DNA from 2 places in the Neisseria subflava genome. Region 2 is predicted to be linked to the other one. Evidence: predicted binding sites of a transcription regulator. Region 2 holds the regulator's gene; the other holds the start of a gene.
The links. The regulator FNR, encoded in region 2, switches genes on or off when oxygen is low (the NO sensors DNR and NnrR bind a similar motif). The targets are predictions, from matches to a motif close to TTGATNNNNATCAA.

Region 1 (15,426 bases), 440 kb from region 2:
TTTATAAAGATAGGAACGCGAGATTCCCAGTTCATTAATAAGATTCTTTGAGCTGATAGTTTTCATATTTTTCTCACGGTTTGGAACTTTAATGTGCATTTTACATGATAAATCGACCTTTTTAACTGTGACTATACCAAAAAATGGATGCTAAAAGCATCATAGATGGAAGGGTTAGTCGGGTTTTAGGATGTGTTTCAGGTGGTTTGATGAAAAAGGCCAAGAGCTTTGCAAAATTCTCTAAGTATCTTGGTAGAAGTTTAGGGGATTTTCCATGAGCACCTTCTTTCAACAAACCGCCCAAGCCATGATTGCCAAACACATCGACCGCTTCCCACTATTGAAGTTGGATCAAGTGATTGATTGGCAACCGATCGAACAGTACCTGAATCGTCAAAGAACCCGTTACGTCCGAGACCACCGCGGCCGTCCCGCCTATCCCCTGTTGTCCATGTTTAAAGCTATCCTGCCCGGACAATGGCACAGCCTCTCCGATCCCGAACTCGAACACAGCCTCATCACCCGCATCGACTTCAACCTATTTTGCCGTTTTGACGAACTGAGCAACCCCGATTACAGCACCTTATGCCGCTACCGCAACTGGCTGGCGCAAGACGACACCTTAGCTGAATTGCTGGAACTGATTAACCGCCAACTGACTGAAAAAGGTTTAAAAGTAGAGAAAGCATCCGCCGCCGTCATTGACGCCACTATTATTCAAACCGCCGGCAGCAAACAGCGTCAGACCATAGAAGTTGATGAGAAAGGACAAGTCAGCGGCCAAACCACACCGGGTAAAGACAGCGATGCCCGTTGGATAAAGAAAAACGGCTTATACAGACTCGGTTACAAATAACATACCCGTACCGATGAGGAAGGCTATATCGAGAAACTGCACATCACCCCCGCCAATACCCATGAGTGCAAACACCTGTCGCCTTTGTTGGAAGGACTATCCAAAGGCACGACCGTCTATGCCGACAAAGGCTATGACAGTGAGGAAAACCGATAACATCTAGAAGAGCGTCGGCTGCAGGACGGCATTATGCGCAAAGCCCACCGCAACTGTCCGCTGACGGAAGCGCAAACCAAACGTAACCGGTATTTGTCGAAGACCCATTATGTGGTCGAACAAAGCTTCGGTACACTACACCGTAAATTCCGCTATGCCCGGGCAGCCTATTTCGGGCTGATTAAAGTGAGCGCACAAAGCCATCTGAAGGCGATGTGTTTGAACCTGTTGAAAGCCGCAATAGGCTAAGTGCACCTGTTGCTGCCTAAAAGGTGGCCCGGATGCCTGATTATCGGGTATCCAAGGGGGATTAAGGGGGTATTTGAGTAGAATCATTGGATATTTGAAACAAAAACAGCCGAAAATCTTTATTTAGATTTCGGCTGTCGGGGAAAAAGGAATTTTGCAAAGGTCTCGGCCTTTTTAAACCGGTTAATTACTTACTCAACCGTTACTGATTTAGCCAAGTTGCGCGGTTTGTCCACGTCTGTACCGCGTGCAAGGGCGGCATGGTAAGACAGGAGTTGCACGGGGATGGTATGCACAATCGGCGAGAGTACGCCGACGTGGCGTGGGGCGCGGATAACGTGCACGCCTTCGGTGGCGTTGAAGTTGCTGTCGAGGTCGGCGAAGACAAAGAGTTCGCCGCCGCGTGCGCCGACTTCCTGCATATTGGCTTTTACTTTGTCCAACAGGCTGTCGTTCGGGGCAATCACGACAACAGGCATGTTCTCGTCCACCAAGGCCAACGGGCCGTGTTTCAATTCACCCGCAGGATACGCTTCGGCGTGGATATAGGTAATCTCTTTCAGCTTCAATGCGCCTTCAAGGGCGATTGGGAAGTGGATGCCGCGGCCCAAGAAGAGTGCGCTGGTTTTCTTGGCAAATTTTTGCGCCCAAGCGGCGATTTGCGGCTCAAGATTGAGAACGTGCTGAATGCTGCCCGGCAGTTGGCGCAATTCTTCGACGTATTCACGCGATTGTTCGTCGGAAACCAGACCGCGCTGTTTGCCCAAGGTAACGGCCAGGCCGAACAGGACAACCAGTTGGGTCGTGAACGCTTTGGTAGAGGCAACACCGATTTCTGCGCCGGCGCGTGTGTACAATACCAATTCGCTTTCACGCGGCAGGGCGGATTCCATCACGTTACAAATAGACAGGCTGTGTTTGTGTCCCAAGGATTGCGCGTATTTCAGGGCTTCCATGGTATCCAAGGTTTCGCCGGATTGGGAAATGGTGATGACCAATTGTTTCGGATCGGCAATCACGTCGCGGTAGCGGTATTCGCTGGCGATTTCCACATCGGTCGGCACTTTGGCGATGGCTTCGAGCCAGTATTTGGCGGTCAGCGCGGCATAGTAGGACGTACCGCAAGCAAGGATTTTGATGCTGCGGATGTCGTCGAACACTTCGCGTGCGTTCGCACCGAAGTTTTCGGGTTCGAAGCCGCCGTCCAGGAAGACTTCGGCGGTATCGGCGATGGCGCGCGGTTGTTCGTGGATTTCTTTCTGCATGAAGTGGCTGTAAGGGCCCAACTCCAGTGAAGCGAGCGACAACTCGGATACTTTGACTTTGCGTTGGGTATCGGCACCGGTTTTGTCGATCAGTTTTTCAATACCGTTCGCGCTCAATACGGCGATGTCGCCGTCTTCCAAATAGGCGATGCGGCGGGTAAAGGCGATGACGGCGGATACGTCGGAGGCGATGAAGGTTTCTTGATCGCCCAATGCCACCAGCAGCGGGCAGCCCATACGCGCGACCACCATTTCTTCGGGTTTGTCCTGCGCCATCACGGCGATGGCGTATGCACCGTGGAAACGGGCGGTGGCTGCGCGGACGGCTTCAAACAGTTTACCGCCGTTTTGGGTGTATTCGTGATTGACGCTGTGGGCGATGACTTCGGTGTCGGTTTGCGATTCGAAGGTGTAACCCAAGGATTGGAGGCGTTCGCGTTCGGCTTCGAAGTTTTCGATAATGCCGTTGTGGACGACGGCAATCATGCCGCCGGAAATGTGGGGGTGGGCGTTAGGCTCGGTTACACCGCCGTGGGTTGCCCAACGAGTATGGCCGATGCCGATATGGCCGAACACGCCTTTTTCGCGTGCGGCGTCTTCCATCAGTTGCACACGGCCGACGCGGCGCACGCGTTTGATTTTGCCGTCTGTGTTCACGGCGATACCCGACGAGTCATAGCCCCGATATTCAAGGCGTTTGAGACCGTCGGTCAGAAAATCGACTACATTGTGATTGGCGCGGATGGCGCCGACGATACCGCACATATAAGTTCCTTAGTATCAAAAGATTAACGAAATAACTGCCGTTCCGGCTCCCGGAGGCGGCAGCGGTAAAAAGCCGTTTTACATTATCCGAACGGCGCGGATTTGGGTTTCAGACGGCCTTTTGGTTTTGAAGGCCGTCTGAAAAAGATAGAAACCGGCCGAACCTTATTTCTTATCGCCATTTTCGGGGCGCACCCAGCCTTCGATGATGGTTTGGCGGGCGCGGGCGAGGGCGAGTTTGTTGTCTTCGACGTTTTTGGTAATCGTGCTGCCTGCGCCTGTCGTGACTTTGTTGCCGAGTTTGACGGGGGCGACTAGGACGCAGTTGGAGCCGATGCGGACTTCGTCGCCGATGATGGTTTTGTATTTGTTCACGCCGTCGTAGTTGGCAATAATCGTGCCTGCGCCGAAGTTGGTTTTGCTGCCGACTTCGGCGTCGCCGATGTAGGTGAGGTGGTTGGCTTTGGTGCCTTTGCCGATGGCGGCGTTTTTGATTTCGACGAAGTTGCCGACGTGTACGTCGTCTGAAAGGCGGGCTTGCGGACGCAGGCGGGCGTAGGGGCCGATTTGGTTGTTTTGTCCGACTTCGCAGTCTTCGAGGTGGGAGAAGGGGGCGATTTTGCTGTTTGCGCCGATTTTGGCGTTTTTGATGACGCAGTTTGCGCCGATTTCGACGTTGTCGCCGATTTCGATGTCGCCTTCGAGGACGACGTTGACGTCAATCACGACGTCTTGTCCGTGTTTCAGACGACCTCTTAAGTCGAAGCGGGCGGGGTCGCGCAGGGTGACGCCTGCTTTGAGCAATTCTTGCGCTTGTTCGGTTTGGAAGATGCGTTCGAGTTCGGCAAGCTGGAGTTTGTTGTTCACGCCGGCGGCGAGGTGGGAGGCGCGCACTTGGACGGGATGGACTTTGATGCCGTCGGCAACAGCTTTGGCGATGAGGTCGGTCAGGTAGTATTCGCCTTGGGCGTTGTTGCTGGAAAGGCTGTTCAGCCAGTTTTCGAGTTTGGCGTTGGGCAGGACGAGGATGCCTGTGTTGATTTCGCGGATGGCTTTTTGGGCGGCGTCGGCGTCTTTTTCTTCGACGATGGCGGTTACGCTGCCTTGGCTGTCGCGGATGATGCGGCCCAAGCCTGTCGGGTCGGCGGGAACGTCGGTCAACAGGCCGACTTCGCTGTCGGCGGCTTCGAGCAGGGTTTCGAGGGTGGCGGTGTCAATCAGGGGGACGTCGCCGTACAGCACCAGCGTGCGGCCTTCGGCGGAAAGGTGGGGCAGGGCGGTTTTAACGGCGTGTCCGGTGCCGAGTTGTTCGGTTTGTTCGACCCAGACGACGTCACGTTTGACGGTGTCCAAGACTTGGTCTTTGCCGTGTCCGATGACGACGCAGATGTTTTGGGGATTCAGGGCGGCGGCGGTGTCGATAACGCGCTCGACCATGGGCTTGCCGCCGATTCGGTGCAGCACTTTGGGCATTTTGGAATACATGCGCGTGCCTTTGCCGGCGGCGAGGATGACGATATTTAAAGCTGTCTGAGCCATGATACGGTTTCCGTTGTCGTTGTTTGAGGCCGTCTGAAAAGTGTGGCAACAAATGTTGATTGTTTTTCACTCCGTTTCAGACGGCCTTGGGGATATTGTTATTCGGTTGCTGGCTGTTGGTTGGCAAATTGCGGTTTTTGCCAGTGTTGGCCGCGTTCGCCGTGTTCGGCATGATCCGCTTGATTGGATTGGACGGCGCGGCGCTCAGGGCGGAATTGGTTGTAATTCATGTTTTTAGAATAAGTACCGTCCTGATAAACGATAGGTGTGCCGGTAGCATATTTTTGGCGTACGGCGGTACGGCCGGATTCGTTGGTGTAGGTTTCCCAAGAGCAACCGGCCAAAACAGCGGCGGCGGTCAGAATTAAAGCGAGTTTACGCATGATGTTGTCCTTGTTTTTAAATGTCGGCAATACCGTGTATTGTACTTGTTTTTGCAAAACTTCACGGCAGTTTTGTGCAAACTTCAAGCAAACCCTGCATATCTTTCGCTATGCCGTCGGCAAATGGCAACGGTTGGGCTTTTTCGCCGTACCAAACGGTCTTCATGCCCAAGGCTTTGGCTTGGTGCAGATTATCGGCGCTGTCGTCCACCATAATGCACTGTTCGGGTTTGACGCCCAACAGGCGGCAGACGTTGAGATAGGCTTGGGGATTGGGTTTGTAGAGCAGGCCGAAGTCGTCCGTGCCGAACAAGCCGTCAAAATGCGCTTCCAAGCCCAACGCCTCAACCAATGCGCGGACATAAAACGACGGCCCATTGGAAAATACGGCTTTTCGCCCTTTCAGACGGCCTAAAACGTCATCAGTTCCATCCATACCCTCCACCTTTGCCAAAATTTGCTTAAGCGGGTGACTTTCACGCAAAAATTCATCGATATCGACTTCAGGATGGTGGATTTGCAAACCGGCAAGCGTCGCGCCGTATCGGTGCCAATAATCTTGGCGCAGGTGGGATGCGGCTTCTTCGGAAAGTTTCAGACGGCCTGCTATGTATTCGGTCATGGCGCGGTTGATAATGTAGAAAATGCCGGCTTCGGCATTGTGCAAAGTGTTGTCGAGGTCAAACAGCCAAACGGGAGAATGATTCATATCGTGCCTTGATATGCAGATTTTGTTATGATATTTCGTATTTTACTCGTACAAAGGAAAGAGAATGAAACTGAAATTGTCCGCCGTGGCTCTGTTGCTGGCTTCGGCAAACCTGTACGCCCAAACCGAAGTGCGTTTGGCCGTGCACAAATCCTTCAGCCTACCCCAATCCGTCATCGCGCAATTTGAAAAAGCCAACGATGCCAAAGTGTCCGTTATCAAGGCAGGCAGCGGCAACGAAATGCTCAACAAGCTGATTTTGAGCAAGGCCAACCCGATTGCCGATGCGGTTTACGGTTTGGACAACGCCAACATCGGCAAAGCCAAAGCCGCCGGCATCCTCGCCGCCAACCAACCCAAATCCGCACCCGTAACCGCCTCCCTGCCCGATGCGCTGGCCGTCGATTACGCCTATGTCACCATCAACTACGACAAAAAATGGTTTGAACAGAAAAAACTGCCCCTGCCGCAAACCCTGCAAGATTTGACCAAACCGGAATATAAAAACCTTCTGGTGACCCCGTCTCCCGCCACATCCTCGCCCGGCCTCTCCTTCCTCTTGGCCAACATCGGCGGCATGGGTGAAGAAGGCGCGTTCAAATGGTGGGCACAAATGCGCCAAAACGGTGTGAAAGTTGCCAAAGGCTGGAGCGAAGCCTACTACACCGACTTTACCCAAAACGGCGGCGCCTATCCCCTCGTGGTCAGCTATGCCACCAGCCCGGCTGCCGAAGTCCACTACTCCAAAGGCAAATACAGCACCCCGCCCACCGGCAACCTCTTCCTCAAAGGCGGCACATTCCGCCAAGTTGAAGGCGCGGCCGTTTTGAAAGGCGCAAAACAGCCCGAGCTGGCGGCCAAACTGGTGAGCTGGCTGCAAAGCGGCGAAGTGCAACAAGCCCTGCCTGCCGAAATGTGGGTCTATCCGGCTGCCAAAAACACGCCGCTGCCCAAAGTATTCGAGTTTGCCCAAACCCCGAAACACAGCGATTCCCCCAACCGCACCGACATCAACACCAAACAAAAACAATGGGTGAGCCGTTGGAGCAAAACCGTTTTACGTTAAGCTGAAAAAGATTTAAGAAAGATTAAAGGCCGTCTGAAAAACCAAATCATTAGTTTTTCAGACGGCCTTGTTTTACAATGTCCTTTTAAACAACTTCACACGCACACAATTATGAATTTCGATCTTCAATCCCTCTCCCCCTTCTCCGGTTGGGAACAACTCGCCCAAACCGGCATGTCTTTCGGCACGAACCTGCTGGCCGCCTTGGCCATCTTCTTTATCGGCCGCTGGGTCACCACGCGCGTGGTGACACTGATGAAAGCCGCGCTGACGCGCGCCAAAGTCGATAAAACACTGGTCAGCTTCCTCGGCAACGTCGCCAACATCGGCCTACTGATCCTCATCATCATCGCCGCACTGGGTAAACTCGGCATTCCGACCACTTCCGTGACCGCCTTGATCGGTGGCGCAGGCTTGGCCGTGGCTTTGTCTTTGAAAGACCAACTGTCCAACTTCGCCGCCGGCGTGCTGATTATCCTGTTCCGCCCGTTTAAAGTCGGTGACTTTATCCGCGTCAACGGTTTTGAAGGCATCGTCCGCGAAATCAAAATGGTGCAGACCTCTTTGAGTACGCCGGACAACGAAGAAGTCGTCCTGCCCAACAGCGTGGTCATGACCAATAGCATCACCAACCGCTCCTCCCTACCCCTGTGCCGCGCCCAAGTCGTTGTCGGCGTCGATTACGCCTGCGACTTGAAAGCCGCCAAAGCCGCCGTATTGAGAGCGGCAACCGAGCATCCATTGTGTGTTCAAACCAAAGAACGACCTGCCGTCGTATACATTACCAACCTCGCCGCCAGCGCCATCGAAATCACGCTTTGGGCATGGACGAACGAAGCGGATTTGGCCTTATTCCGATTCGGTTTGAACGAGCAGGTCGTCGAAAACCTGCGCGAAGCCAACATCAACATCCCATTCCCACAATGTGATGTCCACCTCATTCAGCCGAAAGACTGATTTCAGCTTTCAGGCCGTCTGAAACACGGCGGGTCAAACGCCCGCCCCATTCCACCCTTTTCCATAAGGAGCCGCCATGTCCCATCTGCAAACCATCGCCGAACACCTGACCAGCCGCCGTCAAACCGTTACCTGCGCCGAGTCCTGCACCGGCGGTCTGCTTGCAGGTGCGCTGACCTCCCTCTCCGGCAGCTCGCAATGGTTTCATCAAAGCTTCGTCACATACAGCAACCAAGCCAAGCAAGAGCGTCTCGGCGTCATGCCCGATACCTTGCTGAAACACGGCGCGGTCAGCCGCAAGACCGTCTATGAAATGGCACGCGGCGCAAAGGCCGTCGCGCAGGCGGATTACGCCTTGAGTATTTCCGGCATCGCCGGCCCTAGCGGCGGCAGCGCGGCCAAACCGGTCGGTACAGTCTGGTTCGGCCTGGCCACGCCCGAAGGTTCGTTTGAACAAACTGCACTATTCACAGGCAACCGCGAAGCAGTAAGGACGCAAGCCGTCGAATACGCATTGGCTTTCTTGGCGGAACATTTGGTTTGATAGAAAAAACACAGGCCGTCTGAAATCTGGAAATCAGGTTTCAGACGGCCTTTTTATCTATTCAAACCATCGGCGGATTTATACGCCCAAAAGCTCTTTGCCGAGGAAGCTGCCTTTTTCAACACCCGGCAGGATGAAGAAATAGCCGCCACCAAACGGGCTGATGTATTCCTCCAGCGGCTCGCCGTTGAGCAGGTTTTGCACGAAGATGAAGCCGTCGGCAAGGTTGGCCTGATAGCAGATGAATATCAAGCCGACATCGAGTTGGCCGTTGGCGGCGAGGCCGCGCGAGTAGTTGAAGGCGCGGCGGTAGAGCAGGTGTTTTTTCATAAACTCGGGATCGCGCGGATTGGCAAGGCGCATATGGCTGTCTTTGGGCGTGATTTTGCCGTCGGGGTCTTTGGCAAAATCGGCGGTGTCGCCCTCTTTTTTACCGTCCATGGGCGCACCGCTGTATTTGCGCCGGCCGAAAATATCGGTTTGTTCCTGCATCGGGGTGCGGTCCCAAAACTCGACAAAGTGGCGGATGAGGCGGACGGCCTGATAACTGCCGTTTTTCGCCCATGCCGGTTCGTCCAAGCTGTTGGCGGCAACGCCTGTCCACAGGACTTGATCGGCGACTTTGGGATCTTCGACTTTGGGATTGCCGGAGCCGTCGCGGAAACCTAAAAGGTTGCGCGCGGCAATGGCGCCGGGTTCGGCTTTAGGGAGCCAACCGTCTATGCTCCAGCGGATCACGGCAAACTGGGCGGTGTTTTTGATGATGTCGCGCAGGGCGGCTTGGCAGGTTTCGGGGGAGAATGCGCAAATTTGCAGGCTGAGGTCGCCGTCGCACCACGATTTTTGGAGTTTGTCGTTGGGGAAGTCGCGCATTTCCTGCAAGTGTTTCGGCTTTTTGTCTTTGAGGCCGAAGCGGTCGTCAAAGAGGCTGCTGCCGACGCCGACGGTAACCGTCAGTCCGTCGGGGCGGAATTGTTTGCCGAGGATGCCGCTGCCCGCAGGCGGAAGTTTGTCGTCGCCGTCTTGGTATTCGCCGCCTTGGGTGAGGAATTCGATGCGGGCGGTCAGGACGCGGAATAGGTTTTCAAGTTGTTTGGCGTCTTTGGCGGTAACGTCAAAGGCACACATAATGCCGAAGAGCTGGTGTGGCGTAACGATGCCTGCCTGATGCTCGCCATAACACGGATAGGCCAGCTCGGAATGTTGATTGTTTTGGGTTTCGGCGGCGGCTTCGCCTTGTTTTTTACCGGCAAAATAACCGGCAACGCCGATGGCACCGGCAGCAAGGGCAGTTTTGAAAAGGGTTCGTTTTTCGGGTTGTGCCGGTTGTTTGTTTTGGCTCATGGTCTGCTCCTTGGCAGGGAACGGAAAGATTGCAATCGTGTGAAGTAAGGTCGGTTTTCAAGCATATTTGTGTGGGCGACAATAAGATTCAGACGGCCTTTCAATATCCAAAGGCCGTCTGAAAACGCGTTATCTTATTTCAAACCCAAAATGCCGCGCAGTTTGGCCAAGTCTTCTGCCAAGGCATTAATCGGCGCCTGCAGGGCTTTGCGGTCTTCTTCGCTCAGTTTGTCGTACAGCTCGAAGCCGTCTTGTTTTTTGTATTTCGCCAAAATGTCTTCAACCTGTTTGAAGTTGGCATCGGTTTTTTCCAACAATGCTTTGTCTTTGGCTTCGATCAGCGGACGGAACAAATCAACGATTTTTTTGGAGCCTTCCACATTGGCTTGGAAGTCGCTCAAATCGGTATGACTGTAACGGTCTTCTTCGCCGCTGATTTTGCTGCCGGCCACTTCTTCAATCAAAACAGCCGCGCCGCCAACCACTTTGCTTGGCGGGAAGGAAAGGGCGTCGATTTCTTTTTGCAGGGATTCAACGTCTTTCATCAGTTTGTCGGCAGTCTCTTTCACGCCGGATACGTCTTTTTTCACCCACAGGGCATGTTCGATGCGGTGGAAGCCGGTAAAGGCCGCGTCGTTTGCGCCGTCTTTGAAGTCGTCTTCACGCGCGTCGATGGCGGGGTCGAGTTCGTTGAAGAGTTCGGCAATCGGCTCGATGCGTTCGTAGTGGAAGCGGGTGGCGGCAAACAGGGATTTCGCTTTTTCGATGTCGCCGGCTTTGACGGCTTCGGTAAAGGCTTTAGTTTTAGCGACCAACTCTTTGGCTTCCGCCTGAACATAAGCTTTATAGTCGGCCAGAGGTTGCGCCAGTTTTTCCAAATCGGCTTCGTTGGCCGTGTCTTTGAAGCCGCTGTCGGTAACAATCAGCTTACCGCGCGGATTGGTCAACAGGCCGCAAGTCATTTCATATTCGCCCGGCAGCAGGGTAACGGTCATTTTGTCGGATAAACCCGGGGCGATGTTTTCACGCTCGTCCACCACCATCACGCCTTTCAGAATTTCCCATTCCAGCTTGCGGCCGCTGTCGTTTTTAATGTTGAACACGACTTGGCCGCTGGGGACGGTCAATTCCATTGGTTCACAAGCAGTATCGTTCACGCCGATATTGACCGAACCGTCGGCATTGGCGGCAGCGGATGCGCCTGAAGCGGCAGGCGCGGCTTTTTCGGCTTCAGGCGGCTGACACGCGGTCAAACCCAGAGCCAACATTACGGACAAAGCAGTTAGATTGAATTTTTTCATTTTCATTCCTTTTTATTTAGTTAACGTTTTTGCCGGCGCACTGCCGCGCAAAAACCAAATCATGACGGGAACCAGATACAGCAGCCAAATCAGGACTTCTCCTTCGGTCGGGTGGTCGGTATAACCGAAGAAACCGCCGAGCAGCACGCCTAAAGGGCTGTCTTCATGCAAATATTTCGATGTGTCGAAAGCAATATCCTGCATCACATTCCATACGCCGGCCTCATGCAGCGCGCGAAATGAACCGGCCAGCAGACCGGCCGCCACTACAATCAAAAACGCGCCCGTCCAACGGAAAAATTTCGCCAAGTTCAGGCGCATACCGCCCTGATAAATCAGCGTACCGATGACAACCGCCACCAACAGCCCCAACACCGCGCCTATCGGCATAGACCACGTCGGACTTTGCTGGAACACGGCCAGCAGGAAAAACACGCTCTCCAAACCTTCGCGCGCCACAGCCAAAAATGCCATGCCGACCAAGGCCCAACCCTGGCTGCTGCCGCGGTTCAAGGCCGACTGAACAGAATCCTGAAGATGCTGTTTCATCGAACGTGCGGCCTTTTTCATCCACAAAATCATGTACGTCAACATCGCCACAGCCACCAGGCCGATAACGCCGACCACCAATTCCTGTTCTTTTTGCGGAATCTCGCCCGTAACGGAATGAATGCCGTAACCGATACCCAAACACATGGCCGCAGCCAAAAACACGCCCAGCCAAACCTTCGGCATCAGCTCGCTGTGTCCCGACTGTTTCAAAAAACTGGCAACAATGCCGACGATCAGGGCAGCTTCGATGCCCTCGCGTAGCATAATCAATAAAGCAATCAGCATAAAAAACTCTAAAGTGAAACGTTCATTTATTAACGCATTTATAACGCTTTATGTTTAATAATGCAAATTATTTTTATTTTTTAATAACCCTATATTTATTAAGATTTTTTAAAAGAAAATAACGAACGTAATCAATAAAAACTAAAAGGCCGTCTGAATTTTATTTTTTCAGACGGCCTTAAAAACAGTAACTAATTGTAAATAAATAATAAAAAAGTTCTATAGTATAAATTTCCCTATCGGTGATATTTTCAAAATTTATCAAATTTAAAAGGTTGATTTACAACAAAAATTAAAACCGCCTTATCTTTTATAGTTGGCATATTGCTGGTGCAATCAGCAATCCATGACATAACAAACGCATAACAAAGGAACCCTCCTATGCCACGTTTAAAACTCCACCAAATCGCTTTGGCTTTGGCCGTTTCTGCCGCGCTGACCGCCTGCGGCGAGAAAACGGCTCAAACAACCGAAACCCCTCAAGCAGCTTCTGCCGCGAGCGCTGCCGATGCTGCCGCAAGCACCGCCGCCGTTTCAGCCCCTCAAAATTCCGCCGATGTTTCTGACGAAGACAAAGCCCTGTTAGAACGCGCGCAAGCTACGTTCAAACCTTTGCCTGACTTAGCCGAAATGCAAAAAGTCCGTCCGTTTACCGAAGAACAGGTCAAACTCGGCCAACAACTTTGGTACGAAAACCGCCTGTCCAAAGGCAACACCGTCAGCTGTAACTCTTGCCACAACTTGGCAACTGCCGGCGTAGACAACATGCCGACCAGCGCGGGCCACAAAAGCCAATTCGGCGGCCGCAACTCCCCAACTGCTCTGAATGCCGCCTTGTTGGGCAGCCAATTCTGGGACGGCCGTGCAGCCGATGTGGAAGAACAAGCCGGCGGCCCATTGCTCAACCCTGTTGAAATGGCCAACGCGACCGAAGCCGATGCCGCCGCCAAAATCGCAGGTATCCCTGAATACCAAGAAAAATTCAAAGCCGCATTCCCTGAGGACGGCGCGGTTTCCATCAAAAACATCACCACCGCATTGGGGGCGTTTGAACGTACCCTGCTGACTCCGACCCGTTGGGACGACTACCTGAAAGGCAACGTATCTGCCCTGAGCGAACAAGAACGCAAAGGCGTACGCGCATTTATGGACAACGGCTGTATCGCTTGTCACAACGGCGTCAACTTGGGCGGTGCCATGTTCCAAAAATTCGGTTTGGTGGATGGTCCTTACTGGAAACACATCGACGATCCTAAACACGACAAAGGCCGTGCGGATGTAACCAAAAAAGCCGAAGACGAATTCTTCTTCCGTGTTCCCGGCTTGAGAAACGTTGAACGCACCTATCCATACTTCCACAACGGCAGCGTTTGGGAATTGGATAAAGCCGTCAACATCATGGCGAAAGCCCAATTGGGTAAAACCCTGGCTCCGGAAGACACTGAAAACATCGTTGCCTTCTTGAAAGCCCTCTCCGGCAATGTTCCTGAATCTGCCCGAACCATGCCTGAGCTGCCTGTATCCACCGATGTCAAATCCCGACCTGACAACAAATAAGGTTTAGCGCAAAACAAAGGCCGTCTGAAAATCCGTTTCAGACGGCCTTTTTGTTGCCGGCCATATGGGCGGCTTTGTTTCACGATTCCACACAATATGGTAATCTTGAGCCGATTTTCACCATACATCCGAAAGGAACATCATGAGCCTGATTATTGAAGACTTGCAAGAAGGCCACGGCAAAGAAGCCGTCAAAGGCAAAGAAATCACCGTACATTACACCGGCTGGTTGGAAGACGGTACCAAATTCGACTCCAGCCTCGACCGCCGTCAACCGCTGACCATCACTCTGGGCGTCGGCCAAGTGATTAAAGGTTGGGACGAAGGCTTCGGCGGCATGAAAGAAGGCGGCAAACGCAAGCTGACCATTCCTTCCGAAATGGGCTACGGCGAACGCGGTGCAGGCGGCGTGATTCCTCCGCACGCGACCTTGATTTTTGAAGTCGAGCTGCTGAAAGTGTACGAATAAGCATTTGACGCTTCAAAAGACCGAGGCCGTCTGAAACCCGAAGTTTGGTTTTTCAGACGGCCTGTTTTTATCAAGATTCGGTATAATGCCCTCTTTTACAAGCAAACCATTTCCCAAGGAACCCCCATGCTTTTACCCGAACAAGTCAAAACCCTGATTGAAGGCGTTACCCCTTGCGAACACGTCGAAGTCGAAGGCGACGGCCATCACTTCTTCGCCGTAATCGTTTCCTCCTCATTTGAAGGCAAAGCCCGCCTCGCCCGCCACCGCCTAATTAAAGACGGCCTCAAGCCGCAACTCGAAAGCAACGAATTGCACGCGCTGTCTATTTCCGTTGCCGCCACTCCGGCCGAATGGGCTGCCAAACAGGCTTAATTCGGAATCAAATAAAAGGCCGTCTGAAAAGTTTTCAGACGGCCTTTTTCATACATATCAAACAGCGCAGGCAATCGATACAAACGCCAAACCGCATTCGACAACACGCAATCGCTGTGTAAACCCTACCGGCAAACCGCCAAACTAGCCCTGCCGTTTCGGGAAAAACTGCACCACATTCTCCCCTTGCGGCAACACCAATTTCTTCACGGCATGGCCGTACACGGTTTCAAGCGTGATGTTCAGACAGCCTTCGTCGGCAAAAATCTTATCCACACATTCCTTTGCCGCTTGCGGATTGCTGAACTTCAACGCGTTCCACAATCCCAAGGTTTCCATATCCTGCCAAAACGTCCCGGCTTTTTTATAGCTCAGCTCAAGCTTGGCCGTGTCGGTTACCGGATCGTAAAAGCCGTTGTCGGCGAGCATATCGCCCAAGTCGTGCATATCAATCAGCGTGGGTGCTTCGCATTCGATGCCTTCATGGTTCAGACGGCCTGTCAGCTCGCTCAGGCTGTCGCGGCCAAAGTGCGTGAAAAACAATAATCCGTCCGTTTTCAAAGCAGCGGCCCAGTTTTTCAATACCGGCAAAATATCGTCGGCGCGGCTGAGGCTGAGGTTGGCCCACAACATATCGGCGGATGCTTCGGGCAACGGCGCGGTCAGGGCTTGGCAATGCTGCGGAATGGTTTTGCCGGTCAGCTTCTGCCAGAAACCGCCTTTGCGCGCGACGGCGGCGGTTTTTAAAAAATCGGCATTCGGATCGTATTCTTCAAACACGGCGTCGGGATAACGCGCGGCCAGCAGGCTGCGGCTGATGTCGGCATCGGCACCAATCAGCATGATGCGTTTGGGTGCATTGCGGACCAGCTGCAGGCGCTCGTCGGTGTCTTGGGCGAGATGGCTGTGAATCTGCCAACGTTTGTCTTGTTCGGTCATGGTGGGTCGTGTCAGCGGGCTTTGCCCGACAATGTTTTTATGGTTTAAGGCTGTTTCAGACGGCCTTTTCGACAAAATTGCGGTAGGTTTCGGCAAATTCGTCGGCATGGCTTAA
Region 2 (15,426 bases):
TCGCCTTCGCCTTCTTCGGTTTCTTGGCGGATAAGGTGGGCAGGAACGGCGTTCATCACGCGGTAGAGCTGGATGTTGTCATCCGCTTGGCCGGAAATAATCAGCGGTGTACGCGCTTCGTCAATCAAAATGGAGTCCACTTCGTCGACTACGGCAAAGTTCAATTCGCGCTGAACTTTGTCGTATTGGTCGGTAACCATATTGTCGCGCAGGTAGTCGAAACCGAATTCGTTGTTTGTACCGTAAGTAATGTCGGCACCGTAAGCAGTTTGGCGTTCGAAAGGTTGCAAATCGGCGACGATCACGCCGACGCTCAAGCCTAAGAAATTGTACAACGGCTCCATAATGCTTGCGTCACGGGAGGCGAGGTAGTCGTTGACGGTAACGACGTGTACGCCTTTTCCTGACAATGCATTCAGGTAAACGGCAAGGGTGGCCACCAGAGTTTTACCTTCACCGGTACGCATTTCGGCGATTTTGCCGTTGTGCAGGACCATACCGCCGATCAGCTGTACATCAAAGTGGCGCATGCCCAATACACGGCTCGATGCTTCGCGGCAGACAGCAAAGGCTTCGACCAAAATGTCGTCCAAGCTTTGTCCGTCGGCGAGACGTTGTTTGAATTCGGCTGTTTTAGCTTGCAGTTCTGTATCGCTCAAGGCCTGCATTTGTTTCTCAAGCGCGTTGATTTTGGCAACGGATTTACGATATTGTTTCAGCAGGCGGTCGTTGCGGCTGCCGAAGATTTTCTTAGCAATGTTTGTCAGCATGAATAATTCCTGCGCCTTGATATAATAGTGGGCGAAATTGGGATTTTAACACAAGCGCTTGTATAACGCGGTAATGCTGTTTGAAATAAAGGCGGTTTTGCTGTATTTCAATTGTAATTGTTTGGTTAATTTACTGAGAGGCCGTCTGAAACATATGGATTTAGCACAATTAGGCAAGCGCGATCATTTATTGGCAGGCTTGTTGCAACAATCGCAACAATGGCGGAAATTGGATGCAAAAATCAAAACGGTTTTGCCGGCCAACCTGCATCCGCATTTTCAGACAGCCTGCGTAGAAGACGGAAGATTGGTCTTGCTTGCCGCCAATAATATAGCTGCTTCGCGTTTGAAAATGATCCTGCCTGCCATGTTGCCCAAATTGCAAACATTGCATGCAGGCGTCAGGGAAGTGGTGGTCAGGGTAGTTCCCAAGCCTCCGACTCAACCGAAAACCAATAGTTTGAGATTGAGCGAGGCAGCTTTAGACAGCTTCGATGAGGCGGCAGCTAAATTGGAAGGCAAGCATCCCGAATTGGCGGCGGCATTGGCAGAATTGGTATGCAAGCATAGCCGTTAAAATTATGTTAGATGAGATTACAGTTAATAAATGTTAAAACTTATATCGTTCGGCTGATAGCATCTAATACTAAAGAAATACGACCTAGAAAGTATCTGTTTTCTTTTAGGTAAACTGATGTAAACTTGGCTTTAAACTTTGATTTCGTGTGAAGTTTGTAGCAAAATAACGCCTGAATTTCACATCACGCTATGCGGATAAATTTTAGTTTGGCGTTTGCCTTTTATTAATATATTCGTGTGGTGCTATTAATAGAACTTAACAAAACTCTCATCATTAGGAGATACATCAATGAAAGCTTATCTGGCTCTGATTTCCGCTGCCGTTATCGGCTTGGCTGCATGCTCTCAAGAAGCTGCAAAACCTGCTGAAGCCCCTGCTGCTTCTGCCGCTTCCGAAGCTGTCCCTGCAGAAACTACTGCACCTGCTGATGCGGCTCCTGCTTCTGAAGCCGCTCCGGCCGACGCTGCCGCTGCTCCTGCAGCCGGCAACTGCGCGACTACTGTTGAAGCCAACGACGCTATGCAGTTCAACACTAAAGAAATCCAAGTAAGCAAAGCTTGTAAAGAATTCACCATCACCCTGAAACACACCGGTACCCAACCTAAAACCAGCATGGGTCACAACATTGTCATCGGTAAAGCTGAAGACATGGACGGTATTTTCAAAGATGGCGTTGGCGCAGCTGACACTGACTACGTTAAACCTGATGATGCACGCGTTGTTGCCCACACCAAACTGATCGGTGGCGGCGAAGAATCTTCTTTGACTCTGGATCCAGCCAAACTGGCTGACGGCGAATACAAATTCGCTTGCACCTTCCCAGGTCACGGCGCTTTGATGAACGGTAAAGTTACTTTGGTTGACTAATCCGCCTAAAGCTCGAAAACAGACAGCCTGCCTTGCGCAGGCTGTTTTGTTATAATCTGGAAACATTAATTTAAGAATAAATCCTATGAATCCGTTTGAAACCAAAAGCGTTACTTTTGCCGAACCCATTGAAATGCTGTACGCCTGTCATGGCAAAGTGCGCCGTTTCTGCAGCCAGGTTGCCATGTTGTCGGACTATATTGCCGAAAACGGCTGCAATCAGGTTGTTTTGCAAACCATCCGCCAAATTGCCCAGTATTTCAACGTTGCCGCGCCGTTGCACCATGAAGATGAAGAAGAAAACTTCTTTCCGCTTTTGTTGCAATATGCGCCGCAAGCTCAAGAAAGCGTTGACGAGCTGTTGCGCCAACATGTCAGTCTGCATAGCAACTGGGACGGCGTAGCGGCTGAATTTGCCAAGCTTGAAGCGGACAATGCCTATATCCCTGATGCCGAAGCATTCAAACGTTTTGTCGCAGGATATGATGTTCATCTAGCAATTGAAGAGCCACTGTTTGATATGGGCAAAACCTTTATCCCCAAAGAAAAATTGACCGAAATCGGCGAAATTATGGCCGCACGCCGCCGCAAATAAGGCCGTCTGAAACAATTGTCTCAAGGAATACACTATGCTGACCCCAAAAAGTTGCGATTTGTTCAATATCCCTTTTTTCCAGTTTTCCCAGCTTAAAAAATACCAGCCTGAAAGCATTCCGCAAATCAAGGCAGACTATAAAGAAAACTGGCAGGTATGGCAGCAGCTGATCCAGCAGGTTGCCACCGAATTGGGTGCGCCGTTTGCGCCGCCGCATATTGAACGCTGGTGTAACGGCTGGCAGGTGCGCGCTCATTTCTTTGCCTATTTCAAATACGAACAATATAAAAATTCCGCAGCGATTTTATCGATTTTGCTGAATCGCCGCCGTTTGAGTGTCAGCTTGGACTGGCATTGCTATAAAGCCGATGTTTCCCCCATTGCGCTGCCTGATTACAACCGCTGGCTGGATAATTTTGATACTGAAAAATACGCTTCCTTCGATATGTGGCATGGTGCGGAAAGCGAATATGACGATTATCGTATCGTCGCCCAACAAAGCGACGGCGATAGAAAGCTTCGAGACGACAAAGATTTCTTCTGTATCGGGAAACACATCGAACGCGATGATTTGGGCAAGCAGGATGTCGCGAAATGGATAGTGGAAACAGTGGAAGAATTACTGCCGCTGTATGAAGCTTGCCATGGAAAATAACTCAGAATACTGAAAGGTAGACTGCCTATTCAGTATCTTCAAATAAATCAAGGCCGTCTGAAAATTATCTTCAGAACGTTTCAGACGGCCTGTTTCTCAAAGTGAACAAATATGACCGAAACGCAATCCTTAGAGCTTGCCAAAGAGCTGATTTCCCGCCCGTCCGTTACGCCGGATGACCAAAACTGCCAACAACTACTGGCCGAACGCCTGCAAAAAATCGGTTTTGCCGTAGAAGAGCTTCATTTTGGCGACACCAAAAATGTTTGGTTGCGACGCGGTACTCAGGCTCCGGTGTTCTGCTTTGCCGGACATACCGACGTCGTGCCGACAGGCCCTGTTGAAAAATGGGATTCGCCACCGTTTGAACCGACCGAGCGTGAAGGCCGTCTGTATGGCCGCGGCGCGGCGGATATGAAAACCAGCATTGCCTGTTTTGTTACCGCCTGCGAGCGATTCGTTGCCGAAAATCCCAATCATCAAGGCAGCATCGCGCTCCTGATTACTTCGGACGAAGAGGGTGATGCGCTGGACGGTACGACCAAAGTCGTCGATGTGTTGAAAGCGCACGGCGAGTTGATTGATTACTGTATCGTCGGTGAACCGACTGCCGTGGATAAATTGGGCGATATGTTGAAAAACGGCCGCCGCGGCTCACTGTCGGGCAACCTGAACGTCAAAGGCAAGCAAGGCCATATTGCCTATCCGCATTTGGCAATCAATCCCATGCATACTTTTGCCCCGGCCTTGTTAGAGCTGACACAAGAAGTCTGGGACGAGGGCAACGAATACTTTCCGCCGACCAGTTTCCAAATTTCCAATATCAACGGCGGCACAGGCGCGACCAATGTGATTCCGGGTGAGCTGAACGTCAAATTCAATTTCCGTTTCTCTACCGAGTCCACCGAAGAAGGGCTGAAACAACGCGTTCACTCCATCTTGGACAAACACGGCGTGCAATACGATTTGCAGTGGTCTTGCTCAGGCCAACCGTTTTTAACTCAGGCCGGAAAACTGACCGACGTGGCACGCGAAGCCATTGCCGAGATTTGTGGCGTTGAGGCCGAATTGTCCACCACTGGCGGTACTTCGGACGGACGCTTCATCAAAGCCATTGCCAAAGAACTTATCGAGTTAGGCCCATCCAACGCGACCATCCACCAAATCAACGAAAACGTACGTTTGGAAGATATTCCGAAGCTATCGGCAGTGTATGAAGGTATGTTGAAACGTTTGTTGAAGTGAAAAAGGCCGTCTGAAAAGATAGAGTAGATCGTTTCATTGTCAATTTTTTTAGAAATGAAGGATCAATTTTCGAGGTAGAAGTATTTTAGGATAGAAATAATGAATGACAAGGTAACAAAAATAAGGCCAGCTTATCCTGAGAACATGGAACCGAATTTATGTAAACCTGAAAAAAATGAAATTTATAGATATTTGCTTGGTAGGATGGGAAAAAAGCCACTGGTAGCTATATGTATGAATCCATCTGCTGCAAATATAGAATATAGTGATCTAACAATTAATCGGATTATTAAGGTAAGCGAAAAATTAGGTTATGATGGTTGGATTATAGCGAATCTTTATCCCGAAAGAGCCACGAGGGCTTCAAAGTTGGGTGCTTATAATAACAAACAACAAGAAAAGAATATTAAAATAATTATGAAATTTTTAAAAGGCAACGGAATTAAGGAGGTCTGGGGGGCTTGGGGTAATTTAAATTATTCTGTTTTAACTAAAAGTAAGAAAAAGCTTTTACCAAGGCTAAAGAAGGCTGATATTAAGATTTATACATTTGCTGCTCTTACAAAAAAAGGGGAACCAGTACACCCATTAAATAGAGTTGTAAAACAAGACTTCTCAAGAAAAATAAATTTTGATTTCTCTTGATCATGACTACCCTACCTTCTTTAAACAATCTTCCATCAAAGTGGAATGAAATCCGCGAGCAGTTGGAAACCGACTTTTCTGCCGACCTCGAAGCCTTGCTGCACGAGCGTCTTACTGAACACGAAGCCAAGCAGTTCGAGCAGGATTTTATTGACTGTATCGGTTGTACGCCTGAGGAATATGTCCGTATCCGCCGAGCTATCCGGCTATTGGAAACACGTTATCCAGATAGTCCAAACGAACTGACTGTTGCCGCGGTTGCTACGCCCTTGGGCGAGATGTTGGCGGTGTTTGGTAGCAAGGGTTTGTGTCTGCTGGAATTTGTCGGGCAGAAACATATGGAACAGGAAATCATGGCTGTCCAAAAAGCTTTACATGGGCAGTTTATTTTCCAAGAAAATGAGCAAACGCAACTTTTGCGCCAAGAATTGGATTTATACTTTCAAGGCCGTCTGAAAGTTTTTGCGACGCCTTTGGAAACGATAGGTACAGCTTTTCAGCAGCAGGTGTGGAACGCGCTGCTGACCATTCCTTACGGTGAAACGCGCAGCTACAAGGAGCAGGCGCAGCAGTTGGGTAATCCCAAAGCCATTCGTGCCGTTGCCGCCGCCAACGGGCAGAACAAGGTGTCTATCCTGATTCCCTGCCACCGCGTTATTGGCAGCGACGGTAAACTGACCGGCTACGCAGGCGGCTTGAACCGCAAACAGTCGTTGCTTGCCTTGGAGCGAGGCGAAGTTCAGACGGCCTTGTTCTGAGTTTTGATAGAGGATAAGGGGCCGCGCTTCGGGCAGGCTTCGCGCGTTAAAAAATTGAGTAGCAGAAGGTCGGGGAAGCCCGGAAAAATCTGCATGGAGAAAAATGTTGGGTAACGCCCACGCTAGAAAAAGAGAAATAAGACATGAGCCTGAAAAACCGCCATTTTTTAAAACTTTTGGATTTTACGCCGGAAGAAATTACTTCATATCTCGACCTTGCCGCCGAATTGAAGGCCGCTAAAAAAGCAGGGCGCGAGGTGCAGCAGATGAAAGGAAAAAACATCGCCCTGATTTTCGAGAAAACATCGACCCGCACCCGTTGCGCGTTTGAGGTGGCTGCACGCGACCAAGGTGCAGGGGTAACTTATCTGGAGCCTTCTGCCAGTCAAATCGGACATAAGGAAAGCATTAAGGATACCGCGCGTGTTTTAGGACGGATGTTTGACGGTATCGAGTATCGCGGTTTTGGGCAGGATGTGGTGGAAGAGCTGGCCAAGTATGCAGGCGTGCCTGTGTTCAATGGTTTGACCAACGAGTTCCACCCGACCCAAATGCTCGCCGATGCGCTGACGATGCGCGAACATAGCGACAAGCCTTTGAACCAAATTGCGTTTGCCTATGTCGGCGATGCGCGTTACAACATGGCCAATTCGTTGCTGGTGTTGGCTGCAAAACTGGGCATGGACGTGCGTATCGGTGCACCGAAAAGTTTGTGGCCGTCTGAAAACATTATCGAGACGGTACAGGCTGTTGCCAAAGAGACCGGCGGACGGATTCTGTTGACGGAGAATGTGAAAGAAGCCGTAAAAGGCGTGGATTTTATCCATACCGATGTGTGGGTCAGCATGGGCGAGCCTAAAGAGGCTTGGCAGGAACGTATTGATTTGCTGAAAGGTTACCGAGTTACGCCTGAGCTGATGGTGGCGGCGGAAAATCCGCAAGTCAAGTTTATGCACTGTCTGCCTGCTTTCCATAATCGCGAAACCAAAGTCGGCGAATGGATTTATGAGACATTCGGCCTGAATGGTGTGGAAGTAACGGAAGAAGTCTTTGAAAGCGAAGCCAGCATTGTGTTTGATCAGGCAGAAAACCGGATGCATACGATTAAAGCGGTGATGGTAGCGGCATTGGGCGATTGATTGTTACGCTCAACATTGCTTACTGCTTCATTTAATAGAGATTAAATAAAGGCCGTCTGAAAGAAAGACTTTCAGACGGCCTTGTTGTTTGATTGGGATTTATTGCCAAATCAGGACTTTGGGTTCGGGCGTTACTTGATAGCCTTCTTGACGCAATAGTTCGATTAAGCCTTTTTCGCTGGGTAAATGGGCAATGCCGACGGCAAAGAGGGTGCTTTGTTTGGCGGATTGCTTGCGGATTTCAGGCAGCCATGCCAAGTTACGCCGAATCAGGAGGTCGTTTTTCAGCCAATCGGACATGGCTTTGGCGTATTTGGTATCAACAAGTTTGAGGGTGCGTTGTTCGGTTTCTTCCAAAAGTGGGATGAGTTCTTCAAAGCGGCCGTCTGAATAGGCTTGATGGAGTTTTTTGATATCTTCGGTTTCTTCTTTATTGGTTTTAATACTGGCTTTCAGAAAGTTGAGCATGGTTTCTTCAGGCTGGGCTTTGAAGATCGCGGTAACATCATCCAAACTTTCTAATGAACCACGCGGCTTATTGATGTCGGCGGCTGCGTTGGTCAGCAACATATCTGCACCGGTTTCTGAGCTATACCCTTTGGGAAATGTACTGCCGGCAAAAATGAATGCCGCCCATGGATGGAGTTTGTCGGCAATTTGGGCGATGGGTCGGCTTTCTTCATTTTGTGAATAGATTTCTTGTAAAAGACGGAAATCTGTTTTGCCGAGCTTGCGGCTGAGCGGTTCGGTACTCATGACTTCTTTGAAGTATTTTTGATACATTTTTTTCGTTTCCGGACTGCTGTCCGGCAATGGGTCAACTTCTGTGGTCAGTTGGTCGGTGGATTGCAATAGTTTGACTGCATCGGAAGACAGGGTTTGATGGGTTCGTCCCATGTGGATGGTGCCGAGCAGGTAGGAATCAGGTTGGCCTTCTTTGCTGATTTTCCAAACATTGCTGGTCAGTTTAGGCTGCTGCCAGTTAAGTTCGGCAGGTTTGCTTTCGGGTGAAGTTGCGGCGGGTTTGCAGGCACCCAAGGCAAGGGCGGTCAATGGCACAAGCAGGCAGGCGAGCAGTTTTTTCATGTTTTTCCTTATTGTGGTGTGCGGTAGGCAAGGGCGATTTAGAAATCGAGCAGGTTTTGAACCGGATGTTCACCCGTTTCGGGTTTTTCCATTTTGCGGTTGCGGATTTTGGCCTTCCTGAGGGACAGGAGGTGCATGACTTGATGCTTTTGGCTGTCGGTCATCTGGAGCCAGTACAAGCGCTCTTCCCGACTGCGCAGACAGCCTTTGCAATAACCTTTGGCATTGGCTTCGCAGACACCTATACAGGGACTGGGGATGGGGAAAAAATCGGGTTGTTCCATATTTTAAAAGCGTTTGAGATAAGAGACCGGACAAACCGAAATTTCAGACTGCATTCGTATTTGTCTAAACACGGCAAGTGTATCCGGTAGGATTCCTACCAATATCCAATTGAGTTGGTCATTTCAATAAGTTTATATCTGCCACCCTAGGCATAAAAACCCTAAGAGAAACCATAAATATATCGCAGATTATATCTTGTACTGCAATGGTATCGTATCGATTCCAAACGAGGGAGCAAAGTGTACAGTAAGGTCTTCAAGAACAATTACGGTATGTTTGGCAGAATCATGTTTTAATACAAATCTGGAGTTCCTCTATATTTTGATTTTCAGACGACCTTATGCCTAGCTCCAACTATTTGCACTTTATGACTTAATCAGTTTGCGTAAAGACTGGTTGTTGTATTTGATATCGGCAATCATTCGGTCGTATTGATGCATTCTACGGAGTGAGCGGGTAATCAGATAGACCGAGAAAATAATCAAACTGATGTTCATCAGACTGACCAGTGAGAGCAAAGGCCAAACATCGATGGCTTCGTACCATTTCGATGTCGCAATCAGCGCACTGAAAATAGACAAAGGGAGTGCGAAAACGGCAATGCCCGTACGCATGATAGCAAGTGCCGTGCGTTTTTCAGCAAGGAGAAGCTGCACTTGATTGATGCTGAGGATATCGTTTTGCTGCTCGGTAATCATAGGATACGCGCCTATACAAATTAACTTTGAATCCTGATAAAGCGGAAAATATGGTTTTATGTTACCCGAAAGTATTGAAAATAAAAACAAAGGTCGTCTGAGAATTTTCAGACGACCTTGTCCATTCCTGTTTACACAGTTTGCGAGTATTTGGCTTTGGTTTCTTTATGGCGCAGATGGTAGTCGAACACCATGGCGATGTTGCGGATTAGGAAACGGCCCTTCGGCGTAACAGTCAGACTGTGTGGTTTGAGACGGACCAAGCCGAGGGTTTCCAGTTGCTTCATATCTTCCAGTTCGGCTGCAAAATAGCGGCTAAACGGAATGCCGAACACGCTTTCATAAATTTGATAATCAAGCGAGAAGCGGCACATTAAATCCTGAATGATGTTGCGGCGCAGGATGTCGTCTTGATTGAGCTGGTAGCCGCGCATAATCGGCAGATGTCCGGCATCGAGTGCGGCGTAATAGGCATCGATGTCGCGCTCGTTTTGGGAGTAGGTGCTGCCGATTTTGCCGATAGAGGACACGCCGATCGCTACCAAATCGCAGTCGGCATAGGTTGAATAGCCTTGGAAGTTGCGTTGCAGGAAGCCTTCCTTGAGGGCGATGGAGAGTTCGTCGTCAGGTTTGGCAAAGTGGTCCATACCGATGAAGACGTAGCCGCGCTCGGTCAGGGTTTGAACGCAATATTGCAGCATATCGAGTTTTTCTTCGCTGCCGGGAACGACATTGGTGTCGATACGGCGTTGCGGTTTGAAGATATGCGGCAGGTGGGCGTAGTGGTAGAGGGCAAGACGGTCGGGATCGAGGGACAAGACCGTGTCGATGGTGGTCTTGATGCTTTCGGTGTTTTGGTGCGGCAGGCCGTAAATTAAATCGACGCTGACTGATTTAAATCCGGCTTCACGCGCGGCATCAATCACTTCTTTGGTTTCTTCGTAGCTTTGAATACGGTTGACGGCTTCCTGCACTTTAGGGTCAAAGTCTTGAATACCGACACTCATGCGGTTGAAACCAAGTTTGCCCAGTTTGAGGACAGTTTCGCGGCTGACTTTGCGCGGATCGATTTCGATGGAGTATTCGCCGTTGGGAATCAGCTGGAAGTATTTACGAATCATGTCGAAGACGCGTTCGAGTTGGTCGTCTCTCAGGAATGTGGGCGTACCGCCGCCGAAGTGGAGCTGCGCGAGCTGGTGTCTTCCGCCCAAATGCGGTGCCAGCAATTCCATTTCTTTTTCCAGATACTGGATATAGGCATCGGCACGGCTTTTGTCTTTGGTAATGATTTTGTTGCAGCCGCAGTAGTAGCAGATGGTATTGCAGAAGGGAATGTGGATGTAGAGCGAAAGGGGTTTGTTAAGCGCTCCCGTATTGCGCAGGCTTAAAGCTTGGATATATTCGGCTTCTTTAAAGCCTTCATGGAAGCGGTCGGCAGTCGGATAGGATGTATAACGGGGACCGCTTGATGGCAAACTGGCAATCAATTCACGATCGAATTCCGGTAATTCGTTGTTTGTGTTGGTGTTATTTGAGATGGGGATGATTTTCATGGTCGGGCTTGTAGTATAAAGTAGGGAAATTAGGGAAAATTTTAGTCAAAATTTCGATAGTTTGATAGAATGCCTGATAATGATATGCCGACTTTGACTTGGGTCAATAGTTATTCGGCTTCATCAGGGATTTATAGAACTATGCAGATTAAGGGTGCGTTATGGCCACACACAATGCAACACATCAAATGAAAACCTTGTGTTCCACATGTTCTTTACGCGAGCTGTGTTTGCCTGTCGGACTGATGCCTAACGAATTTTCACAACTGGACGCGGTTATTCGTCAAAGCCGCCGTCTGAAAAAAGGTGAATACCTGTTCCGTGCCGGCGAGCCGTTTACCTCTTTGTTTGCCATCCGTGCAGGCTTCTTTAAGACAACAGTCGCCAGCCAAGATGGACGCGATCAGGTAACCGGCTTTTTTATGTCGGGCGAACTGGTCGGTATGGATGGGATTTGTTCCCATATTCACAGCTGTGATGCTGTGGCTTTGGAAGACAGCGAGGTATGCGAGCTTCCGTTTACTCATATTGAGGAACTCGGTCAGGATATTCCCAGCCTCCGCTCCCACTTTTTCCGCTTGATGAGCCGCGAAATTGTCCGAGATCAGGGCGTTATGTTGCTTTTGGGCAATATGCGCGCTGAAGAGCGATTGGCGGCATTCTTGCTCAACCTGTCTCAGCGTCTCTATTCACGAGGCTTCGCCGCCAATGATTTTATCTTGCGGATGTCGCGTGAGGAAATCGGCAGCTATTTGGGACTGAAGCTGGAAACAGTCAGCCGCACCTTGTCTAAATTCCATCATGAAGGCTTGATTTCGGTTGAACACAAGCACATCAAAATCTTAGATGCGACAACCTTGAAGAAAATGGTTTCCGGTTGTTCGCACGCTATCTGAATCTTAGGCCGTCTGAAATATTTCAGACGGCCTTTTTAACAAGAATTAAAGAATAATTGTTAAGTTACGAAAGTGATAGTCAGATATTAAATTGAAAAATCTTCAACAACCGGCGTGTACAGAATGCGGTCGACTACTTCTCTGGTCAGTTTCGGTGCAAACATCTGGATAAAGTCATACGCGTAACCACGCAGGTAGGTATCGGTGCGTAAGGCTATCCAAGTGGGCGACGGTTCAAATAAGTGTGCCGCATCAATAAGCTGTAAATCTTGATCGACAACGGGATCGTACGCCATTTTGGCCATCAAACCAACGCCCAAGCCTAAGCGGACATACGTCTTCAATACATCCGTATCGGCAGCCGATAAGGCAACATCAGGTTGCTCAATATGCGCTTTATTAAATGTACGCGCGATGCTGCTGCCGGAATTAAAAGCAAATTCGTAAGTAACCAGCGGAAAAGAAGCCAAATCTTCAAGGCTTAAAGGATTGCGGCAGTCCAAAAGAGGGTGGTCGTGCGGAACAATGACGGCATGGTTCCATTCATAGCAGGGCAGTTTGCCCAACTCGGGATGATCGTCAATGCGTTCAGTAATAATTGCCAAATCAGCTTCGCCGCTGCTGACCATTTGCGCGATGGCAGAAGGGCTGCCTTGTTTGATGGTCAAATTGACTTTAGGGTAGTTTTTGACAAATTCCGCAACGATTTTGGGCAAAGCATAACGTGCCTGGGTATGCGTTGTCGCGATGGTCAGCGAGCCGCTGTCATGATCGGTAAACTCGCTGCCGATATTTTTAATGTTTTGTACATCACGCAAAATCCGTTCCGAAATCTCTAATACGGCTTTGCCCGGTTGCGAAACGGAAACCACACGTTTGCCGCTGCGGATAAAAATTTGGATACCCAATTCTTCTTCAAGCAGGCGGATTTGTTTGGAAATGCCGGGCTGGGATGTGAAAAGCGCATCGGCGGCTTCGGAGACATTCAGATTGTGTCGGTAAACCTCAAGGGCATAACGTAATTGTTGCAGTTTCATGGTAGCAGTACCGGATACGTTGTTAATGTGGATTTTGTGCGACAAACGGCATGTAATTTAACATATTTTGCCCAGTTTTGCCCCGAGTTTTGAAAACGGTTGTTTTTAATGAAAATATCTTTTAACGATATGAAAACAGGAAATGCAGGAAAGATGAGGGAAAGGGGTTTTGTTGTTTTTGTGCAACTTCAGATGGATGAATTGTCTGATTTTGCCCTAAATTAATGACACAAGATTGATTTTTCGGCATGATTAACTACTAGGAAGCAGGCACTTCATGATTGTTTGAAGGCATCGAGTATTGACAGTTTGCCTTGCGCTTCTTTATAGTGCAACCTGATATATCCGATTTGCCGCTGTTTTGATACTGCGGCCTGTATATTGGTACTTTGCAGCGGTTGCTTTCCTAGTCCGCCGCATAACAATTTGATGAGGGAATAAAATGACCAAACAGCTGAAATTAAGCGCATTGTTCGTTGCCTTGGTTGCCTCTGGCACCGCTATGGCCAGCGAAGCGCACACCAAACACGGTTACACCGTAAGCAGCCAATCTCAAGAAATCGTCCGTAACAACTACGGCGAATGCTGGAAAAACAGCTACTTCGACAAAGCTACCCAAGGCCGTGTTGAATGTGGTGATCGTGAAGCAGTTGCTCCTGTACAACAAGCTCCTGAGTATGTTGATGAAACTGTTTCTCTGTCTACTAAAACTCTGTTCGGCTTCGACAAAGACAACCTGCGTCCTGAAGCCCAAGAAAACTTGGACTCTTTGGCTCAACGCCTGAGCAACAAAGACGTACAAACTGTACGTGTTGAAGGTCACACTGACTTCATGGGTTCTGAGCAATACAACCAAGCTCTGTCTGAGCGTCGTGCTAACGTAGTTGCTAACTACTTGGTAGGCCGTGGTGTTGCTTCTAGCAAAATCTCTGCAGTAGGTTTGGGCGAATCTCAAGCTCGCATGACTGCTACTTGTGAAGCTGAAGTTGCTAAACTGGGCAAAAAAGTTTCTAAAGCTAAGAAACGTGCTGCTCTTATCGCTTGTATCGAGCCTGACCGCCGCGTTGACGTTAAAATCCGCAGCATTGTTACTCGTCAAGTTGCTCCAGGCCAAACTATCGAAGGTCAAGGCGAATTGCCTGCTTCTGATGAAGGTTGGATCCCAGCTCCTTATAATGGCGTTCACGGTTACGCTAAACCTTAATCAGTTTGTGAAAAATGCCCTGCATATTGCAGGGCATTTTTTATGGCTTATATTTGAAGAGTTGGGGAATTAATGATTCAAAATAAAAGGCCGTCTGAAAGATTTATTTTCAGACGGCCTTTTATTAAGACAGATTAGTTTGGCTTGGGCCATTTCCATACGCAGATGGCTGCCAGTATCGTACAAATCAAAAAGATAATACTGGATAAGCCGTGCCAAACACCGAATGTTCCACCTACTAGGGACAGCAGCCAGTTATCCAGCCCATATTTGTGTGCTTCGATAACCGGCGTAACCAAAAGATGGTTGCAGGCTAAGAGTAGCCAAAGTACCAAGATCCACCAAGAAAGTGAGGCCAGTTGCCGTCTGAAAAAGGCATAGGCTGCGCCAAAAATAACTAAGCCACATAGTGCTGTGATGGCAAATGAAATGCCGGCAATTTCTCCCGCCTGCATTTTAGGCAGAAGGCGGAACAGGATTGGGGCGGTAACATAGCCTGCTGTCAGCTGCATACCGAGCCACATGGCGGCAGCGGTTTGGATAATTTTGTACAGTAGATTCATTATGTTTCTCCTGGGAAGATTTCACTTTCTTTGATTATGGTGTTTTTAGATACAGCAAAAGGCCGTCTGAAAATGTTTTCAGACGGCCTTTTGTTTATTTAAATATATTGCACGGCAATGATGTCATATTCACGTACGCCGCCGGGTGCTTGAACTTCTGCAACGTCGCCTTCTTCTTTGCCGATCAGGGCGCGGGCAATTGGGGAGCCAACGTAGATTTTGCGTTCTTTGATGTCTGCTTCATCTTCACCGACGATTTGGTAGGTAACTTGTTCTTCAGTTTCCAAATCTTCCAGTGTCACAGTTGTGCCGAACACGATTTTGCCTTCTGCATGGATTTCGGCAGGGTTGATGATGTGCGCCATAGAGAGTTTGTGTTCCAACTCGGCGATGCGGCCTTCGATAAAGCCTTGACGCTCTTTGGCGGCTTCGTATTCTGCGTTTTCAGACAAGTCGCCGTGCGAACGTGCTTCGGCGATGGCTTCGATAACTTCTGGGCGTGCTACGCTTTTTAGGTGTTGAAGTTCTTGTTTCAACAATTCTGCACCACGGACGGTCAAAGGGATTTTTTGCATTGAGTTCTCCATGAAAGCATGATGATGCTTTTAAAATTTTATCCGGCCACGCGCGGTAGCCGGATTGGAAATAAAAATACAAGCCGCCAAAGCTTGGCGGCTTGATGAATAAATAAGTAATGTCTGTATTCTACCAAATTCTGCCGAAACCGCAATGATTAAAACGGATTTTCAGTAAAGTGTTGTTTTCTGTCTATTTTGTTTTTTCAGACGGCCTAAAAACTAAATATTGAAGTATTTCAAAGCTGCATTGGAAAAACGGTTTCTTAAATGAA

Region 1: a site for FNR is predicted at 12,247-12,260, ahead of FAH66_RS09175 (cytochrome-c peroxidase). Genes of this name have one in related genera too.

What each region holds. Positions count from the first base shown of each region.
Region 1 is NZ_CP039887.1:1,864,581-1,880,006, forward strand. Features, by position in the region: gene FAH66_RS09110 (Dam family site-specific DNA-(adenine-N6)-methyltransferase) at 1-66, opposite strand, end outside; partial or broken gene FAH66_RS09120 (IS5 family transposase) at 275-1,281, shown strand; gene glmS (glutamine--fructose-6-phosphate transaminase (isomerizing)) at 1,453-3,291, opposite strand; gene glmU (bifunctional UDP-N-acetylglucosamine diphosphorylase/glucosamine-1-phosphate N-acetyltransferase GlmU) at 3,457-4,830, opposite strand; gene FAH66_RS09135 (membrane lipoprotein lipid attachment site-containing protein) at 4,929-5,213, opposite strand; gene FAH66_RS09140 (pyrimidine 5'-nucleotidase) at 5,275-5,922, opposite strand; gene FAH66_RS09145 (thiamine ABC transporter substrate-binding protein) at 5,987-6,988, shown strand; gene FAH66_RS09150 (mechanosensitive ion channel family protein) at 7,100-7,945, shown strand; gene FAH66_RS09155 (CinA family protein) at 8,022-8,489, shown strand; gene efeB (iron uptake transporter deferrochelatase/peroxidase subunit) at 8,568-9,833, opposite strand; gene efeO (iron uptake system protein EfeO) at 9,968-11,134, opposite strand; gene efeU (iron uptake transporter permease EfeU) at 11,147-11,971, opposite strand; gene FAH66_RS09175 (cytochrome-c peroxidase) at 12,353-13,528, shown strand; gene FAH66_RS09180 (FKBP-type peptidyl-prolyl cis-trans isomerase) at 13,668-13,997, shown strand; gene FAH66_RS09185 (BolA family protein) at 14,124-14,372, shown strand; gene FAH66_RS09190 (class I SAM-dependent methyltransferase) at 14,517-15,311, opposite strand; gene bioH (pimeloyl-ACP methyl ester esterase BioH) at 15,367-15,426, opposite strand, start outside.
Region 2 is NZ_CP039887.1:106,073-121,498, forward strand. Features, by position in the region: gene secA (preprotein translocase subunit SecA) at 1-770, opposite strand, end outside; gene FAH66_RS00530 (DciA family protein) at 925-1,347, shown strand; gene azu (azurin) at 1,639-2,217, shown strand; gene FAH66_RS00540 (hemerythrin domain-containing protein) at 2,303-2,812, shown strand; gene FAH66_RS00545 (glucose-6-phosphate 1-dehydrogenase family protein) at 2,847-3,467, shown strand; gene dapE (succinyl-diaminopimelate desuccinylase) at 3,579-4,712, shown strand; gene FAH66_RS00555 (DUF1643 domain-containing protein) at 4,812-5,357, shown strand; gene FAH66_RS00560 (methylated-DNA--[protein]-cysteine S-methyltransferase) at 5,360-6,115, shown strand; gene argF (ornithine carbamoyltransferase) at 6,259-7,254, shown strand; gene FAH66_RS00570 (TraB/GumN family protein) at 7,354-8,340, opposite strand; gene FAH66_RS00575 (DUF1289 domain-containing protein) at 8,379-8,624, opposite strand; gene FAH66_RS00580 (hypothetical protein) at 8,991-9,323, opposite strand; gene hemN (oxygen-independent coproporphyrinogen III oxidase) at 9,455-10,876, opposite strand; gene fnr (fumarate/nitrate reduction transcriptional regulator Fnr) at 11,038-11,772, shown strand; gene FAH66_RS00595 (CysB family HTH-type transcriptional regulator) at 11,859-12,809, opposite strand; gene FAH66_RS00605 (OmpA family protein) at 13,252-14,013, shown strand; gene FAH66_RS00610 (DUF4149 domain-containing protein) at 14,148-14,576, opposite strand; gene greA (transcription elongation factor GreA) at 14,675-15,151, opposite strand.